DNA from 3 places in the Bacillus sp. LH1 genome. Region 3 is predicted to be linked to each of the others. Evidence: predicted binding sites of a transcription regulator. Region 3 holds the regulator's gene; each other region holds the start of a gene.
The links. Region 3 encodes Rex, which represses fermentation and respiration genes when NADH is low (regulators of the CRP and FNR family bind a similar motif). Its sites were predicted from a motif close to TTGTGAAATATTTCACAA; they were not measured.

Region 1 (6,226 bases), 870 kb from region 3:
AGGCGAGGAGAGAATCCTAAGGTGTGCGAGAGAACTCTGGTTAAGGAACTCGGCAAAATGACCCCGTAACTTCGGGAGAAGGGGTGCTTTCTTAACGGAAAGCCGCAGTGAATAGGCCCAAGCGACTGTTTAGCAAAAACACAGCTCTCTGCGAAGCCGTAAGGCGAAGTATAGGGGGTGACACCTGCCCGGTGCTGGAAGGTTAAGGAGAGGGGTTAGCGTAAGCGAAGCTCTGAACTGAAGCCCCAGTAAACGGCGGCCGTAACTATAACGGTCCTAAGGTAGCGAAATTCCTTGTCGGGTAAGTTCCGACCCGCACGAAAGGTGTAACGATTTGGGCACTGTCTCAACCAGAGACTCGGTGAAATTATAGTACCTGTGAAGATGCAGGTTACCCGCGACAGGACGGAAAGACCCCGTGGAGCTTTACTGTAGCCTGATATTGAATTTTGGTACAGTTTGTACAGGATAGGCGGGAGCCATTGAAACCGGAGCGCTAGCTTCGGTGGAGGCGCTGGTGGGATACCGCCCTGACTGTATTGAAATTCTAACCTACGGGTCTTATCGACCCGGGAGACAGTGTCAGGTGGGCAGTTTGACTGGGGCGGTCGCCTCCTAAAGTGTAACGGAGGCGCCCAAAGGTTCCCTCAGAATGGTTGGAAATCATTCGTAGAGTGCAAAGGCATAAGGGAGCTTGACTGCGAGACCTACAAGTCGAGCAGGGACGAAAGTCGGGCTTAGTGATCCGGTGGTTCCGCATGGAAGGGCCATCGCTCAACGGATAAAAGCTACCCCGGGGATAACAGGCTTATCTCCCCCAAGAGTCCACATCGACGGGGAGGTTTGGCACCTCGATGTCGGCTCATCGCATCCTGGGGCTGTAGTCGGTCCCAAGGGTTGGGCTGTTCGCCCATTAAAGCGGTACGCGAGCTGGGTTCAGAACGTCGTGAGACAGTTCGGTCCCTATCCGTCGTGGGCGTAGGAAATTTGAGAGGAGCTGTCCTTAGTACGAGAGGACCGGGATGGACGCACCGCTGGTGTACCAGTTGTTCTGCCAAGGGCATAGCTGGGTAGCTATGTGCGGAAGGGATAAGTGCTGAAAGCATCTAAGCATGAAGCCCCCCTCAAGATGAGATTTCCCATAGCGTAAGCTAGTAAGATCCCTGAAAGATGATCAGGTTGATAGGTTCGAGGTGGAAGCATGGTGACATGTGGAGCTGACGAATACTAATAGATCGAGGACTTAACCATATAATATGAAGCAATGTTATCTAGTTTTGAAAGAATATAAAAAACTTGTTGACTTTCGAAAGTAAATGAGTTATAATAATTCTTGTCTTAAATGAATACAGTCTGGTAATGATGGCAGAGAGGTCACACCCGTTCCCATACCGAACACGGAAGTTAAGCTCTCTAGCGCCGATGGTAGTTGGGACCTTGTCCCTGTGAGAGTAGGACGTTGCCAGGCAAATGGAGGATTAGCTCAGCTGGGAGAGCACCTGCCTTACAAGCAGGGGGTCGGCGGTTCGATCCCGTCATCCTCCACCATTTAGCCGACTTAGCTCAATTGGTAGAGCAACTGACTTGTAATCAGTAGGTTGGGGGTTCAAGTCCTCTAGTCGGCACCAGAAATCATGGCGGTTGTGGCGAAGTGGTTAACGCACCGGATTGTGGCTCCGGCATTCGTGGGTTCGATTCCCATCAGTCGCCCCATTTTTCTTAAATAAATTAATATGCGGGTGTGGCGGAATTGGCAGACGCACCAGACTTAGGATCTGGCGCCTTTGGCGTGGGGGTTCGACTCCCTTCACCCGCACTTTTAATTAAATAACTCATACATGTCTTGCGGAAGTAGTTCAGTGGTAGAATACAACCTTGCCAAGGTTGGGGTCGCGGGTTCGAATCCCGTCTTCCGCTCCAATTTTCAATATGACATGCCGGGGTGGCGGAACAGGCAGACGCACAGGACTTAAAATCCTGCGGTGGGTGACCACCGTGCGGGTTCGACCCCCGCCCTCGGCACCATATGCGCCCGTAGCTCAATTGGATAGAGCGTTTGACTACGGATCAAGAGGTTAGGGGTTCGACTCCTCTCGGGCGCGCTTTTATTAACGGGAAGTGGCTCAGCTTGGTAGAGCACCTGGTTTGGGACCAGGGGGTCGCAGGTTCAAATCCTGTCTTCCCGATATTCCTAAAAAACATGGGGCCTTAGCTCAGCTGGGAGAGCGCCTGCCTTGCACGCAGGAGGTCAGCGGTTCGATCCCGCTAGGCTCCACTTATATTAATATCATTTATGGCGGTGTAGCTCAGCTGGCTAGAGCGTACGGTTCATACCCGTGAGGTCGGGGGTTCGATCCCCTCCGCCGCTACCATAAAGGACCTTTAGCTCAGCTGGTTAGAGCAGACGGCTCATAACCGTCCGGTCGTAGGTTCGAGTCCTACAAGGTCCACCATTAGACGTATATATCTCGGAGGTATACCCAAGTTCGGCTGAAGGGATCGGTCTTGAAAACCGACAGGCGGCGAGAGTCGCGCGGGGGTTCGAATCCCTCTACCTCCTCCATTTTTTCTAAAGTAAATATTTTATCATCGCGGGGTGGAGCAGCACGGTAGCTCGTCGGGCTCATAACCCGAAGGTCGCAGGTTCAAATCCTGTCCCCGCAACCAAATGGTCCCGTGGTGTAGTGGTTAACATGCCTGCCTGTCACGCAGGAGATCGCCGGTTCGACCCAGGTCGGGACCGCCATTTTTACATAAAGGCTCGGTAGAGCAGAGGACTGAAAATCCTCGTGTCGGCGGTTCGATTCCGTCCCGAGCCACCATTTTGAAAACGCAAGCCGACTTAGCTCAATTGGTAGAGCAACTGACTTGTAATCAGTAGGTTGGGGGTTCAAGTCCTCTAGTCGGCACCACTTTCAAAATGAGCCATTAGCTCAGTTGGTAGAGCATCTGACTTTTAATCAGAGGGTCGAAGGTTCGAGTCCTTCATGGCTCACCATTTACAATTTAATGCGGGTGTAGTTTAGTGGTAAAACAAGAGCCTTCCAAGCTCTGGTCGAGAGTTCGATTCTCTTCACCCGCTTTTCAATTATGGGCCTATAGCTCAGCTGGTTAGAGCGCACGCCTGATAAGCGTGAGGTCGATGGTTCGAGTCCATTTAGGCCCACCATAATTGTTCCGCAGTAGCTCAGTGGTAGAGCTATCGGCTGTTAACCGATCGGTCGTAGGTTCGAGTCCTACCTGCGGAGCCATATTTATAGAGAAGTACCCAAGTGGCTCAAGGGGCTCCCCTGCTAAGGGAGTAGATCGCGAACGCGGTGCGAGGGTTCGAATCCCTTCTTCTCTGCCAGAACTGGCCCGTTGGTCAAGTGGTTAAGACACCGCCCTTTCACGGCGGTAACACGGGTTCGAATCCCGTACGGGTCATACTAAAAGAGATAGCATAATCTGCTATCTCTTTTTTGTTGTATAAAAATGGACTTTGGATAGTCTGCTTTTTTATGCAATAGAAGAAATATGAAGTATTCGCTGTTGCAGTTGGGTACATAGAGAGCCGTAAATACAATCATGTTAATTATTTGGACCTGTATGAATATGAAGGAATTAACTTCAACTTGAACTTTTACCCCAGCTGTATGGCTGTAGCCTCCTACACTTGGAGAAACCGATGAAAATGCATCTGGGAGCTACTGTGGAAAATAAATAATATATAGAAGAAGCTGCTTTCTCTCAATAGCTGTGATCTACTGAAGACAGCTTTTTTATGTTGTCAGTATTGTCGAGTTTTGTCGGTAAGTCGATATATTGCAAAAATCGCTGATATAATTTGAGTTACGATCGATAAATTTTAATAATCGCTGATATATTTGGAGTTACGGTCGATATATTCTAAAAATCGCTGGTATAATTTCACTTACCGACAAAAACCACAAGAAAATCCCTTTCACAATCTAAAGAAAACGCCTCCATTGAAATGGATTCCACACCTATTCCAATAACTTTACACTCTATGTGAAAAAGTTCACAAATAGGTCATAATTTGTGAACTTTTTCACAATAATACGTGCTACAATATGAATGTAAAGAAGTTAAACAACATTAAATTAGTATTTTAATTAATTACTTAAACAATCATAAAAAAATATATGTGAACAATAGAGAGGGGAAATTACCATGAAAAAAGGTATCAATCGTGTAGTATTAGTAGGAACAGGAGCTGTAGGTTGTAGTTACGCTTACTCAATGATCAACCAAGGTGTAGCTGAAGAATTCGTATTAGTAGATGTTAATGAAGCAAAAGCAGAAGGGGAAGCAATGGACTTAAGCCATGCGGTACCATTCTCTCCATCACCAACAAAAGTTTGGAGCGGTAGCTATGCAGATTGTAAAGATGCAGATTTAGTTGTTATCACTGCTGGGTTACCACAAAAGCCAGGTGAAACTCGTTTAGACTTAGTTGAGAAAAATACAAAGATCTTTAAACAAATCGTTCGAGGCATTATGGATAGCGGATTCGATGGAATCTTCTTAATCGCAACTAACCCAGTTGATATTTTAACTTACGTAACTTGGAAAGAATCTGGTTTACCGAAAGAGCGCGTAATCGGTTCTGGTACTACTTTAGACTCTGCTCGTTTCCGTTACATGTTAGGTGACTACTTAGATGTAGATCCACGTAACGTTCATGCTTACATCGTTGGTGAACACGGTGACACTGAACTTCCAGTATGGAGCCACGCTACTATCGGTGTACAAAAATTAGAAACAATCTTAGCTAACAACGAACAGTACAAACAAGAAGACTTAGACAAAATCTTCGAAAACGTACGTGATGCAGCTTACCATATCATCGAGCGTAAAGGTGCAACTTACTACGGAATCGGTATGTCACTACTTCGTGTAACTAAAGCAATCTTAAACAACGAGAACAGCGTATTAACTGTATCTGCATACCTTGAAGGTCAATACGGCGAGAAAGATGCTTACGTAGGTGTTCCAGCTGTAATTAACCGCGAAGGTGTACGTGAAATCGTAGAACTTGAGCTAAATGAAGATGAAAAAGCGAAGTTCGCTCATTCTGTAAAAGTATTAAAAGAAACAATGGCACCAGTACTATAATAATTGCTAAATAGTTCAGAGGTGGGAAACTGCTTCTTACCTCTGAACTTATATAATTTAATATAAATTCCTTTTCCGGTTTCCCTTGTATATCCCCAATATACCCCTTTTGCTGGATAAGGGTCGTTTATAGAAAAAGAGCACTCTATTTTACGTAGAGTGCTCTTTATTATTCCGCTATTTGCCGGGCAGTAAAACCTCAATTGATTAAAGTTTCACTTTATTATTTTTTAGGCGTTAATCCTAATTTCTTTAAAATATCTGCCAGTGTACCGCTTTTTGATTTTTCTACAGGTGTTTGTGACTTAGATGCATCTGGCCCTTTTTTCAAGAAGTTCTTTTCAACGAAGCGAATATCTTTTTCGTCGACAATACCATCTTTATTAAGATCTCCGTCTTTTACAGTTAGTCCTTTTTTACCATAGTTGCTAGCAATGATTTCAGCATCTTTAATATCGATTACTTTATCACCATTTACATCGCCGGCAAGGTTTTCGTCAGGTCTTGCATAATAATATTGGCCAAGCAACTTACCGTCTTTTTCAGTACCAAGTTTCGTTGTTAGGCGGCTTGTTAAATGTCCTGGCACCTCTACATATAAGTTATAGTCGCGTTTATTAACTGGAAGTCCATTTAGTTTGAAGTATCCGTATTTATCTAGTGAGCCTTCAAACTTATGACGGTAAGAATCAGTCGCATATACTTTTACGCCAAGCTTTGTATAATCGAACTTTTCATCTAAATATCCGCGTTCATTTAAGAATGCACCAGGTTTAATATTTCCTTCTACTAATGAGTTTAAGGACATAACTGAGAATGTTTGATCTTGAAGTACACGCATTCTATTTGGTTCTGATTCACCTTGTTTCCAGTAAACAAAAATTGGTGATTCTAATTGAGCGTTTGCTTCATAAAACTCATCATTTTCTACTTTGAACGTTACATCAATGAACGGGAAATCACCATCTAATCCAGCAAAATTTTTGTCATCGATAGCTCCGCCAACTGTAACAGAGCCTGCCTCTAGTTTCGGTTCATTTACTTTTGCGGTTACCCCTTTTTGGGAAAGTAGCTTTTCAAAAGCAGGATTAAATTTCGCATTTGCAAA
Region 2 (6,226 bases), 1.4 Mb from region 3:
AAAACGCCCCTAGTGGTAAAAAAGCTAGATGCTGTGGAAATAAAATCATGATGACAATTGCTACAAAGCCTGCTCCAGATGAAACTCCGATAATACCAGGATCTGCAAGAGGGTTTCTCATAACCCCTTGTAGCAGTGTACCAGATGCAGCTAAACATGTTCCTACTATAAACCCAATAAGCACTCTCGGTATGCGAAGATCCCATACAATTCGATGAACTGTTGAACCTTCCTCTTGTATACCTGTTAAAATATCTCGTATAGAAAAGGATAAACTTCCTGCGAAAAGACCGTACAAGAGACCTAGGATTGTTAATATAACTAAAGTAACTGCTATTATCCATCTTTTTTTCGCAAAAGGATGTTCCTTTTCTCTTACTACTTCACTACTTTCCATACGTATCATTTCCTTACATCTTGTATACTTTTATACATAAAGTCCATTGCTTCTGTAACTTTTGTACCAGGATTAGATCCAAATAAATCAGGTGGCAAAATAACTACGCGGTTTTGTTTTACTGCCTCTAAATTTTTCCACGCTTCATTTTTCATCATTTCGCCTTCGAATGCTTTTTTCACACTTTTTGGATCTCCGTGTGTAATTAAATAAATCACATCTGGATTCGCCTCAATAATACGTTCTACACTTAGCTGTGCATATTGCGGATATTCTTTCGTTTCTGGAAAATCAGAAGCAATATTTTTTCCGCCTGTTTTTTCTAAAATATCACCTGATAAAGATGTTGGTAATGCCGCTAAATAAGTACCTGGTGCGCCATACACTAGCAATGCTTTCACATCGCTCTTTTTCTCATATTTCTTCATTTGATCATTCATTTTTTGATTAATTTCTTTTGCTTTATCTTCTTTCTTCATTACCGTTCCGTATAATTCAATATTCTTTTGAATATCTTGTACAGAATTCGCAGAAGAAATGATAACTTGCGTTCCTTGTCCTTCAACCGTTGGCACATTCTTTTGGAATCCATTGTTAGCAACAAGTACATCGGGCTTTAAACTAGCAATTTGCTCAAAATTCGGTTGATGTGCATTCCCAATTACTTGTGCTTTCTTTAACTCCTCTGGAAGAGTTAATTTCGTATCCGGGCGACCTACTATTTTTCCACCTAAAGCATGAATAATATCCATGTCCCCCATACTTAATGTTGCAAAACTTTCTGGCACTTTATCGAATGTTACCTTTCTTCCTGATAGGTCGGTAATTTCGATTTTCTCTTTTCCTTTTTCTGTTTTGGTTGCAGACGCTTTTTCGTCCCCTTTGGCACTGCAACCTATTAACAAGAAAAAAATAGATAAAATCGCTGTAAATAGCGTAATAGATTTTTTCATTCCTTCACCTCTAATTGATAATGATAATCATTAACTACTATTCTACTTTAATTGATAAGGATTATCATTGTCAACACGAAACGCATACATTTTTCTACAAAAAACAAAAAGCGTGACAAAAAGATTTTTTCTTTTCGCCGCGCTCTAGTTAACAATATTATTCACATTCATTTTCCTCTAGCTGGTCACGCATCACTTTCACACGCTGAAAGAAAAAGAACGATAAACTTAAAAATATAACGATGCTCCCCATCATAACAAAAAATTGGATTGTCTCTTTTGCTCCATTCGGAATCAACAAGCCAACCATTAACAATGTACTTACAGCGAGAAGAATTTGTCCGAACCGAGTATAGTCTTCTATTTTTCCTTTTAATTCTTTCATTATATTCTCACTCCTCCATTTCACTGTATCATATTCTATGAAACTGAAAGACCAGTAAATACAGGCATTCTGGGAGATGTTTTCCAATAAAAAAAGAGCCGCTTTACTGCGGCTCTTTTTTTATCATTATTCACCTTTATATGCTTCCATATAAATTTCTTTCAGTTCTGAAATAAGCGGCAACTTTGGATTAGCAGTTGTACATTGATCTTCAAAAGCTCTTTCTGCTAATACTCCAACAACCTCTTCAAATTGCTCTTTATCTACTCCTTGTCCTGCAATACTCATATTAATATTTAAGCTTTTTCCAAGCTCAATAATTGCTTTGACGAGTGATTCCACCCCTTCTGCTGCCGAGCTTGCTGGAAGCCCGAGCATTCTCGCTATATGTGCATATCTTTCATCTGCCACAAAGTGCTCATATTTTGAGAACAATGCGTGTTTTCTTGGCTTAATAGCATTATAGCGGACTACATGCGGCATTAGAATGGCATTTGCGCGTCCGTGCGGAATATGGAATTCTGGTCCAATTTTATGTGCTAAGCTGTGATTAATACCGAGGAAAGCATTTGCAAATGCCATACCTGCAATTGCAGAAGCGTTATGCATTTTTTCTCTTGCTTCTTCATCATTTCCATCTTTATATGCTCTCGGTAAATATTTGAATACGAGATCAATAGCTTTTAATGCTAATCCATCTGTATAGTCATTTGCCATAACAGACACATACGCCTCAATTGCATGTGTTAAAACATCCATACCAGTATCTGCTGTTACATGTGGTGGTACTGTCATTACAAATTGCGGATCAACAATTGCTACATCTGGTGTTAATTCATAATCTGCAAGCGGATACTTTATATTATTTTTCTTATCTGTAATAACCGCAAATGGTGTCACTTCTGATCCCGTTCCTGATGTCGTTGGAATCGCAACAAACTGCGCCTTATTTCCTAATTCCGGATATTTACATGTACGTTTTCTTATATCTAAAAACTTCTGTTTAATGCCATAGAATGTCGTTTCTGGATGCTCATAGAATAACCACATTCCTTTTGCTGCATCCATAGCTGAACCACCACCAAGTGCGATAATTACATCTGGCTTAAAGCTTCTCATCATTTCCGCACCTTTAAAAACAGTTTCATCTGATGGATCTGGTTCGACCTCAAAGAAAACTTCAACTTTCACATCATTTGCATGCTTGTTTAAATAGTGCGCGACTGTATCGACATAGCCATGTTCAACCATTCCAGGGTCCGTTACAATAAATGCACGTGAAATGTTAGGCATATTTGCTAAATAAGCTGTAGCATGTTTTTCAAAATAAATTTTTGGTGGCAATTTGAACCACTGCATATTCTTTTTTCTATTTGCCAGCCTTTTTATATTTAATAAATGAGTGGCTGTTACATTTTGGGAAACTGAATTCTTTCCGTATGAACCACAACCAAGTGTAAGTGATGGAATAAATCCATTATATATATCCCCTATTCCACCTTGTGATGAAGGTGCATTTACAATGAGACGGCAAGCTTTCATACGTAACCCAAATTGCTTTTGCACATCTTTATTTGTAGAATGGATAACTGCTGAATGTCCTAAACCACCTAGGTTCAACATTTCTTCGCAATATGTAAATCCTTCTTCTAATGAATTCGCCTTCACACAAGCTAATACTGGACTCAGTTTCTCACGAGATAACGGATATGCTGCTCCGATACCTTGAATTTCAGCTACAAGCATTTTTGTATGTTCAGGAACAGTAATCCCAACTAAATCGGCAATATACTGTGCTGATTTCCCTACAATATCACTATTTACTGCACATGTATTTTCATTTATAACAAGCTTTTCTAATTTTTTTCTTTCTTCTTCTGTTACAAAGTAACAATTGTTTTCAATCATTTCTGTTTTAACATCATCATAGATTTCTTTATCGACAATGATTGCTTGTTCCGATGCACAAATCATACCGTTATCAAATGTTTTCGATAAAATTAAATCATTAACAGCTCGTTTTACATGTGCTGATTTTTCTATATAACACGGTACATTACCAGGCCCAACGCCTAACGCTGGTTTTCCAGTAGAGTAAGCTGATTTCACCATACCAGCGCCTCCAGTTGCTAGAACGAGTGCTACACCATCATGGTTCATTAATTGTTTCGTCGCTTCAACAGACGGTCTTTCAATCCATTGAATACAGTGTTTTGGTGCACCAGCTTTCATCGCTGCATCATATACTGTTTTCGCCGCTGCCACAGAACATTTTTGTGCGGAAGGATGAAACGCGAAAATAATTGGATTTCTTGTTTTTATCGCAATTAACGCTTTAAACATTGTTGTCGACGTTGGATTCGTTACTGGCGTTACCCCAGCTACTACACCGACAGGTTCCGCGATTTCTATTATTTCTTCATGAGAATCTTCGTGAATAATTCCTACCGTTTTATCTTGCTTTATACTATGCCAAATATATTCAGTGGCAAAAATATTTTTAATGCATTTGTCTTCATATACACCACGGCCAGTTTCTTCAACTGCTAATTTTGCTAGCGGCATATGTTGATCAACACCTGCTAATGCCATTTCATGAACAATGTTGTCAATTTCCTCTTGTGTAAAACTTTCTAATGCTTGTAAAGCTTGTTGACCATTATTTACTAGCGTATCAATCATCTTTTTTACTTCCTGCATTTCATTTACAACTTTCTCTTTGACTACCATGTAAATTTCCTCCTATTCTACTATCACGGTCCTTATATGTCCCTATAGGTCAAAATAAGTCCCAATTAACATAAAAAAATAGAGATGCTTTCCTACATGAATTTCATTGTTTGTGAAATGTTTCACAAGTTTGTTCGTGAGTAACATTTCCTGAATTCAATATACATGAAATCATTTCGTTTGTGTATGTCTATTTTGTGAAATATTTCACAAAATAATGTAATAAAAAAACGCACTGCTAATATAGAGCAGTGCGTTTTTTTATTATGCTAGCGCTTGTGCTAAATCTTCAATTAAATCTTCACCATCTTCAATACCGACAGAAATACGAATTAATGTATCTGTAATTCCTAATTCTTTGCGGCGATCTGCTGGGATTGATGCATGTGTCATTTGAGATGGAATAGAAATTAAACTTTCTACTGCTCCTAAACTTTCAGCAAGTGTAAAGTACTGCAATTTCTCAAGTACTTTATTTAATGTCTCTTCACTATCTACATCAAATGAGATAATAGCACCAAATCCATTTGCTTGTTCTGTTGCTAATTCGTGGTTTTGATGTGATTCAAGACCTGGGTAATATACTTTATTTACTTTTGGATGATTATTTAAGAACTCAGCAATAGCGCGTGAATTCGTTTCATGTTCTTCCATACGAATTCCTAACGTTTTTAAACCACGAAGTAGTAAGAAGCTGTCTTGTGGCCCAAGAATACCTCCTGTTGAGTTTTGTACAAAGTGAAGATCTTCTGCTAGTTGTGGGCTATTTACAACTACTAGACCTGCAACTACGTCACTATGACCTCCTAAATATTTCGTTGCACTATGAAGCACAATATCTGCTCCTAAAGAGATCGGCGACTGCCAATATGGCGTCATGAATGTGTTATCAATAATTGTTAATAAGTCTTTCTCTTTAGCAAGAGTAGATATTTTCTTAATATCAGTAATTTTTAGTAGTGGGTTCGTTGGTGTTTCTACATAAATTGCTTTCGTATTTGGACGAATCGCTTCTTCAACTTCCTCTAAGTTTGTTGTATCTACAAATGTATGCTCAATACCGAAACGGTTTAATACTTTCGTAATAACGCGGTATGTTCCGCCATACACATCATCTGTTAAAATAACGTGGTCACCTTTTGAGAACAACATAATTGTCGCTGTAATAGCAGCCATTCCTGAACCAAATGCAAATCCAGCATGCCCATTTTCTAATACAGCAATCATTTCTTCTAAAGCTGCACGTGTTGGGTTACCTGTACGTGAATATTCATATCCTTGATGCTTACCAACTGCTTCTTGTTTGTACGTACTTGTTTGATAAATCGGTACGTTTACAGATCCAGTTGAAGGTTCTCCTATGCGAATACCATGAATTAACTTTGTCTTTGCTCTCATTTTTTATTCCCATCCTTTGTATATGTCTTTACTTAAATAGCGCTCACTGCTATCTGGAAAAATGGTTACAATATTTGTACCTGGTGCTGCCTTCTCTGCCTCAAGTAAGCTCGCATGAAATGCTGCTCCTGAAGAGCTTCCAACGAGAAGTCCTTCTTTTTGCGCTAATTCTTTCACTCGTAAAAATGCATTTCGATCAGAAATCGTATGAATTTCATCAAAATAAGATGTCTTCAAAAATGGGGGGATAAATTCCAGTCCAATTCCTTCGGTCTCATGTGAACCAGCCTTACCACCATTTAAAATAGATCCTTCTGGCTCTACGATAACTGTTTTAATATCTATATTTTTTTCTTTCAAGTA
Region 3 (6,226 bases):
TGAATATATAATGGAAAAAAATACGATTATACTTGGTATTGAAACAAGTTGTGATGAAACAGCAGTAGCAGTTGTTAAAAATGGAACGGAAATTATTGCGAATGTCGTTGCATCACAAATTGAAAGTCATAAACGTTTTGGCGGCGTTGTACCAGAGATTGCATCACGCCATCATGTAGAAGAAATTACAGTTGTGTTAGAAGAAGCTTTAAAGGAAGCAAATATCACATTTGATGATATTGATGCAATTGCTGTAACAGAAGGTCCTGGTTTAGTAGGAGCACTTCTAATTGGAGTAAATGCAGCGAAGGCAGTAGCGTTTGCACATGATATTCCGTTAGTCGGTGTTCATCATATTGCTGGTCATATTTATGCGAACCGTTTAGTAAAAGAAGTTCAATTCCCGTTATTATCACTTGTTGTATCTGGTGGGCATACAGAACTTGTTTATATGAAAGAACATGGTTCATTCGAAGTAATTGGTGAAACACGAGACGATGCAGCTGGAGAAGCATATGATAAAGTAGCTCGTACGTTATCTATGCCATATCCAGGTGGTCCTCATATTGATCGCCTTGCACATGAAGGAGAACCGACAATTGATTTGCCTCGTGCATGGCTAGAACCGGATTCGTATGATTTTAGCTTTAGTGGATTGAAATCAGCAGTTATCAACACTGTGCATAACGCAAAACAGCGCGGTATAGAAATTGCACCAGAAGATTTAGCGGCAAGTTTCCAAGAAAGTGTAATAGATGTACTTGTAACGAAAGCAGCTCGTGCAGCAGAAGCTTATAATGTAAAGCAATTACTTCTTGCTGGTGGAGTAGCTGCTAATAAAGGACTTCGTGCGCGATTAGAAGAGGAATTTGCACAAAAAGAAAACATTGAATTAATTATTCCGCCGCTATCTTTATGCACAGATAATGCAGCGATGATTGCAGCGGCAGGGACAATTGCTTATGAACAAGGTAAGCGTGCAACATTAGCCTTAAATGCAAATCCAGGATTAGATATTGAAGCATAGTTATACACATAATTAACCACAGGTTGTGGATAAAACCCATATTATCTGTTGATAATGTGGGTTTTATTGTGTATATAAAATGTTGATAACTTTTTTACTGACTGTGGATAATGTGGAAAAGTTATTTTGATGTTTATTTTATAAAGGTGGATATGTGTATAAACTTGTGGATAAATAGGTTGATGTCAGACCTTTGAATTTGTTCTTTTTCGGGAAATAAAAAGCAAGAAGATATCCCCGAAAAACATTTTGAAACATCTCCCCATTATAGAAGATGCTAATATTGTCAATCTTTGTCGTTAAAAAGATATTTCGTGTCGAATTGTTAATATATATAGGGTTACAATAGATATATTTAAAAAATCGTTAGTATATTCTAAGTTACGATAGATATATTCAAAAAATTGTTTAAGTACTAAAAAAAGATGTCACATAGTCAAAAATCCTGACTTATGAGACATCTTCCTTATTTAAATATGCTTATACATGCAGCTCTTCCCATTCTGCCATACAAGTTTCAAGTTGTTCTTGTAGCGTTTGCTTTTTAGTTGTAATTTCACTAGCTTTTTCATAATCTGCATATATTTCTGGTAAGCAAAGTTGATCTTCTAACGTAGCAATTTCTTCTTCTAATTCCACTATACTTTGTTCTAGCTCTTCAATTTTTCTAGTGCGTTGACGCTCTAGTTTTTTACGCTCTTTTTCTTCTAAATAATTTAATTTCTCTTGTGCAATCACCTTTTGAACAGGAACGTCACTTTCTTGCTGTTCAAGTTCTGCACGTTCAATCATTTCATTTTTCTTTTCAACGTAGTAATCGTAATCCCCTAAATATTCCTGTGCACCTTCTGTTGATAACTCAACCACAGTTGTTGTTACACGGTTAATAAAGTAGCGGTCATGTGAGACGAATAGAAGAGTCCCTGGGTAATCAATTAAAGCATTCTCCAAAATCTCTTTACTATTTAAATCAAGGTGGTTCGTAGGCTCATCTAGAATTAACAAATTTGACTTTTGCATCATAAGTTTTGCAAGAGCTAATCGAGCTTTTTGTCCACCACTAAGGGAAGATACTGGTTTCAGTACATCATCTCCTGTGAATAAAAAATTCCCAAGTATAGTACGGATTTCTTTTTCCGGTTGCAGTGGATATTCATCCCATAGTTCATTTAAAACCCGTTTAGAAGATGTTAAGTTTGCTTGTTCTTGATCATAATAACCAACAGATACATTTGATCCGAAAGAAACATCACCATTTAATAGTGGTAACTTATTCACAATGGATTTTAACAATGTGGATTTCCCAATTCCGTTTGGACCAACTAAAGCAACACTATCTCCGCGAGTTAAGCGCATAGTTACATGTTCAATTATAGGGTTTCCATCATAGCCGATGGTTGCATCATTTACTTGTAAAACATCATTTCCACTTTGTTTTTCAATATCGAAGTGGAATGATGCTGACTTAGAATCCCCTAATGGTCTCGTTAATAATTCCATTCTGTCTAGTTGTTTACGGCGACTTTGAGCACGTTTCGTTGTAGAAGCGCGAGCTATATTCTTTTGAACGAAGTCCTCAAGTTTTGCGATTTCATCTTGTTGTTTTTCGTAACGTTTCATTTCTTGCTCATATAATGCTGATTTTAAGTCTAAATATTTACTGTAGTTACCAACAAATCGTCTGCTTTCTTTATTCGAAATTTCATATACTTGTGTAACGAGTTTGTCTAAGAAATAACGGTCATGTGAGACGATTAATATTGCGCCAGGATAACCTTGCAAATATTGCTCAAGCCATGTTAATGTTTCGATGTCTAAATGGTTTGTAGGCTCGTCCAAAATAAGTAAGTCTGGTTTTGTTAATAATAATTTCCCGAGAGCTAATCTTGTTTTTTGCCCGCCGCTTAAAGTAGAGATCGTCGTCTGGTGCGTTTCAACTGGGAAGCCAAGGCCGCTTAAAATGGAGCGAATATCCGCTTCATATTGATATCCACCTTGATCTTTATAATTGAGTTGTAGTTGGTCATAATCAGCTAACAATCTTTCATATGTAGCTTCGTTTGAAAAGTTTTCTTCTTTTCCCATTTCTTGCTCAAGCCTTCGAAGTTTTGTCTCCATTTGCTGTAAGTGGGTAAAGACGGTTAGCATTTCATCCCAAATTGTTAAAGACGTTTCTAGTCCAGTATTTTGAGCTAAATATCCGATTGAGACATCTTTCGGTTTTATAATTTCGCCACCATCATGAGATAATTCACCAGCGATAATTTTTAATAATGTAGATTTTCCTGCTCCATTCCTTCCAACTAATGCGATACGATCTTTTGTTTGTACTTCCAATTTTATGTTTGCAAGAATCGTTTCTGCACCGTATAATTTCGAAAGCGCGTTTACTTGTAATAAAATCAATGTTTTCACCTCAAATAATTTCTTAACTTTGCCATGTTTATATTTCTCAATCATACTAAAAATAGTGTATAGTTTAAAATAAAGAGAGAATACTTCTTCTCTTTATTATACAAGGAATTTAATGAGTGCTAAACTTCTGTATTTGATTAAAGTATATGAATAAAGATAGGAAGAGAGGAGAGGTCATATGGATCAGCAAAAGATTCCACAAGCCACTGCTAAAAGATTGCCTCTATACTATCGATTTATCCAAAACTTATCTCTTTCTGGTAAGCAGCGTGTTTCATCGGCCGAATTGAGTGAGGCAGTAAAAGTAGATTCCGCAACAATACGAAGAGATTTTTCGTATTTTGGAGCGTTAGGGAAAAAGGGATATGGATATAACGTAAATTATTTATTATCATTTTTCCGCGAAACACTTGATCAAGATGATATAACACGTGTAGCACTTATTGGAGTAGGTAATTTAGGGACCGCTTTCTTACATTATAATTTCACGAAAAACAATAATACAAAAATTGAAATGGCATTTGATGTTAGTGAAGAGAAAGTTGGAACAGAAATCGGGGGCATTCCTGTATATCATTTAGATGAATTAGAAGAGAGATTATCAAATGATATACAAGTGGCAATATTAACAGTACCGGCTACAGTAGCACAAGCTGTAGCAGATAGATTAGCTGAAACAAGCGTGCACGGTATTTTGAATTTCACACCAGCGCGATTAAACGTATCAGAGAATATTAGAATTCATCATATTGACTTAGCTGTAGAGTTACAAACATTAGTTTACTTTTTGAAAAACTATCCACAATAAAACGCAGAGGAAGCGACCTCTGCGTTTTATTATTGTTTCTTCTTTGTGAATTTAACTAATATAAGGCGAAGTGCCAAATTAAAATCAATTGTTGCCATAACTGCAAATAGTATTGTCCACATATTCCAGATTGTATCTGTCACGTTCGTAATGGCGAAGCGTGTAAAGATACATCCAAGAAGGAAGTATAGTGCAGCCATGAACAATGGTGAGTTTCTCATACAAAAAATCCTCCGATAAAGCCTTGCATTTTTTCAGCTTCTTTAATCATTTCTTGAATTTGTTCATTGCTCATAAAAATTTGCCCAATAGCGACTAATGTATTCATCGCAACATGAGCTGCAATCGGAACGATAATACGTTTCGTCTTCACATATAAGAAGGCGAATACGAGCCCCATAGCAGTGTATACCAATAAGTGAGTAAAATCAAAATGAATTGCTGCGAATACAAGCGAACTAATGATAGCTGCGATAAAGAAGTTAAACTTCTTATAAAGCGTGCCGAATAGAATTTTTCTAAATACGATTTCTTCTAAGATAGGTCCAATTATAGAAACAACAATAAGGAACCAAGGTGTCGTTCTTGCAATTTCCATAAGTTTCATTGTATTTTCTGAACCTTGTTTAATTCCTAGCAGCTGCATCTCGATCATACCGGCAACTATTTGTGAAAAGAAAGCTAAGAAGAACCCGATAAAAATCCATCCAATAGTAGCTGGAACAGAAGAGCGCATTGCATCTAAATGCCTGTCACGAATATCTGTTCTAAGTAACCAAAGTACGATACATAATGCAACAAAGAAGCTAATAATTGCCCAGTGTCCTGTTATGATTTGTCCTTTTTCCTCAATGGTAAATCCTCTATTATCATAGAGTCCTGTTTTTAGGAGAAGTGGTAATCCAACAACGCCAGATAACTGCATTAAAATGTATGTAACGATAATCCACCAGTATTGTTTCTTCAAATGGTTTAACCATCCTTTCTAACTATAGTGTATGAGATAAGTTAGGATAACATGTAAATATGCTACCTACGATATAAACCTCTTGAATTATGTTTTTTTCGTAAATCCTTATTTGAAATTATAATAGAAGACAGGAGAAAGTTGTATGTGTAGCGAAAACAACTTAGGGTGTCCTTTCATATTGTAACATACGAGCAGTGGAAACAACGATTCATATAGTAAAGGCAGTATTGTATATAGAAAGTTTATATAGTGATTTGCGAAAAAATTATGATTTTTTTACTTGCAAAAGAAATTGAGATTATTTATTATTATAAGTGTGTTAGCACTCGGATGACTTGAGTGCTAATAAAAGAAATTTACATAACAAAATGAGGAGGTTATTGTTCATGCTAAAGCCATTAGGTGATCGCGTTGTAATTGAGCTTGTTCAAGCAGAAGAAAAAACAGCAAGTGGTATCGTATTACCAGATACTGCAAAAGAAAAACCACAAGAGGGTAAAGTTGTTGCAGTAGGTACTGGTCGAGTGCTTGAGAATGGTGAGCGTGTTGCTTTAGAGGTAGCAGCAGGTGATCTTATCATCTTCTCAAAATATGCAGGTACTGAAGTGAAATATGAAGGTACAGACTACTTGATTTTACGTGAAAGTGACATTTTAGCAGTTATCGGTTAATTATATAAATCTTAAAAAATCCAAGGGGGTCAATTATTATGGCAAAAGATATTAAATTTAGTGAAGAAGCACGTCGTTCGATGCTTCGCGGTGTCGACACTCTTGCAAACGCAGTAAAAGTTACGCTTGGACCAAAAGGTCGTAACGTTGTACTTGAGAAAAAATTTGGTTCACCACTTATTACAAATGATGGTGTAACAATCGCAAAAGAAATCGAATTAGAAGATGCATTCGAAAACATGGGTGCGAAATTAGTAGCAGAAGTTGCTAGCAAAACAAATGACGTAGCTGGTGACGGAACAACAACTGCAACTGTATTAGCGCAAGCTATGATT

Region 1: a site for Rex is predicted at 4,040-4,057, ahead of ACX9TM_RS24680 (L-lactate dehydrogenase). Genes of this name have one in related genera too.
Region 2: a site for Rex is predicted at 4,661-4,678, ahead of adhE (bifunctional acetaldehyde-CoA/alcohol dehydrogenase). Genes of this name have one in related genera too.

Annotation. Positions count from the first base shown of each region.
Region 1 covers NZ_CM175007.1:4,767,848-4,774,073, reverse strand. The annotation lists rRNA gene ACX9TM_RS24800 (23S ribosomal RNA) at 1-1,251, shown strand, start outside; rRNA gene rrf (5S ribosomal RNA) at 1,353-1,468, shown strand; tRNA gene ACX9TM_RS24790 (tRNA-Val) at 1,473-1,548, shown strand; tRNA gene ACX9TM_RS24785 (tRNA-Thr) at 1,553-1,628, shown strand; tRNA gene ACX9TM_RS24780 (tRNA-His) at 1,638-1,713, shown strand; tRNA gene ACX9TM_RS24775 (tRNA-Leu) at 1,736-1,816, shown strand; tRNA gene ACX9TM_RS24770 (tRNA-Gly) at 1,846-1,920, shown strand; tRNA gene ACX9TM_RS24765 (tRNA-Leu) at 1,937-2,025, shown strand; tRNA gene ACX9TM_RS24760 (tRNA-Arg) at 2,029-2,102, shown strand; tRNA gene ACX9TM_RS24755 (tRNA-Pro) at 2,113-2,186, shown strand; tRNA gene ACX9TM_RS24750 (tRNA-Ala) at 2,203-2,275, shown strand; tRNA gene ACX9TM_RS24745 (tRNA-Met) at 2,296-2,372, shown strand; tRNA gene ACX9TM_RS24740 (tRNA-Ile) at 2,377-2,453, shown strand; tRNA gene ACX9TM_RS24735 (tRNA-Ser) at 2,471-2,563, shown strand; tRNA gene ACX9TM_RS24730 (tRNA-Met) at 2,591-2,667, shown strand; tRNA gene ACX9TM_RS24725 (tRNA-Asp) at 2,671-2,746, shown strand; tRNA gene ACX9TM_RS24720 (tRNA-Phe) at 2,759-2,822, shown strand; tRNA gene ACX9TM_RS24715 (tRNA-Thr) at 2,837-2,912, shown strand; tRNA gene ACX9TM_RS24710 (tRNA-Lys) at 2,923-2,998, shown strand; tRNA gene ACX9TM_RS24705 (tRNA-Gly) at 3,012-3,082, shown strand; tRNA gene ACX9TM_RS24700 (tRNA-Ile) at 3,093-3,169, shown strand; tRNA gene ACX9TM_RS24695 (tRNA-Asn) at 3,177-3,251, shown strand; tRNA gene ACX9TM_RS24690 (tRNA-Ser) at 3,259-3,349, shown strand; tRNA gene ACX9TM_RS24685 (tRNA-Glu) at 3,355-3,426, shown strand; gene ACX9TM_RS24680 (L-lactate dehydrogenase) at 4,174-5,118, shown strand; gene ACX9TM_RS24675 (S8 family serine peptidase) at 5,342-6,226, opposite strand, start outside.
Region 2 covers NZ_CM175007.1:4,257,428-4,263,653, forward strand. The annotation lists gene ACX9TM_RS22065 (FecCD family ABC transporter permease) at 1-397, opposite strand, end outside; gene ACX9TM_RS22070 (ABC transporter substrate-binding protein) at 403-1,350, opposite strand; gene ACX9TM_RS22075 (YrhC family protein) at 1,508-1,735, opposite strand; gene adhE (bifunctional acetaldehyde-CoA/alcohol dehydrogenase) at 1,862-4,465, opposite strand; gene ACX9TM_RS22085 (bifunctional cystathionine gamma-lyase/homocysteine desulfhydrase) at 4,730-5,863, opposite strand; gene ACX9TM_RS22090 (O-acetylserine dependent cystathionine beta-synthase) at 5,867-6,226, opposite strand, start outside.
Region 3 covers NZ_CM175007.1:264,678-270,903, forward strand. The annotation lists gene rimI (ribosomal protein S18-alanine N-acetyltransferase) at 1-11, shown strand, start outside; gene tsaD (tRNA (adenosine(37)-N6)-threonylcarbamoyltransferase complex transferase subunit TsaD) at 11-1,027, shown strand; gene ACX9TM_RS01540 (ABC-F family ATP-binding cassette domain-containing protein) at 1,508-3,433, opposite strand; gene ACX9TM_RS01545 (redox-sensing transcriptional repressor Rex) at 3,621-4,250, shown strand; gene ACX9TM_RS01550 (YdiK family protein) at 4,280-4,471, opposite strand; gene ACX9TM_RS01555 (CPBP family intramembrane glutamic endopeptidase) at 4,468-5,217, opposite strand; gene groES (co-chaperone GroES) at 5,607-5,891, shown strand; gene groL (chaperonin GroEL) at 5,930-6,226, shown strand, end outside.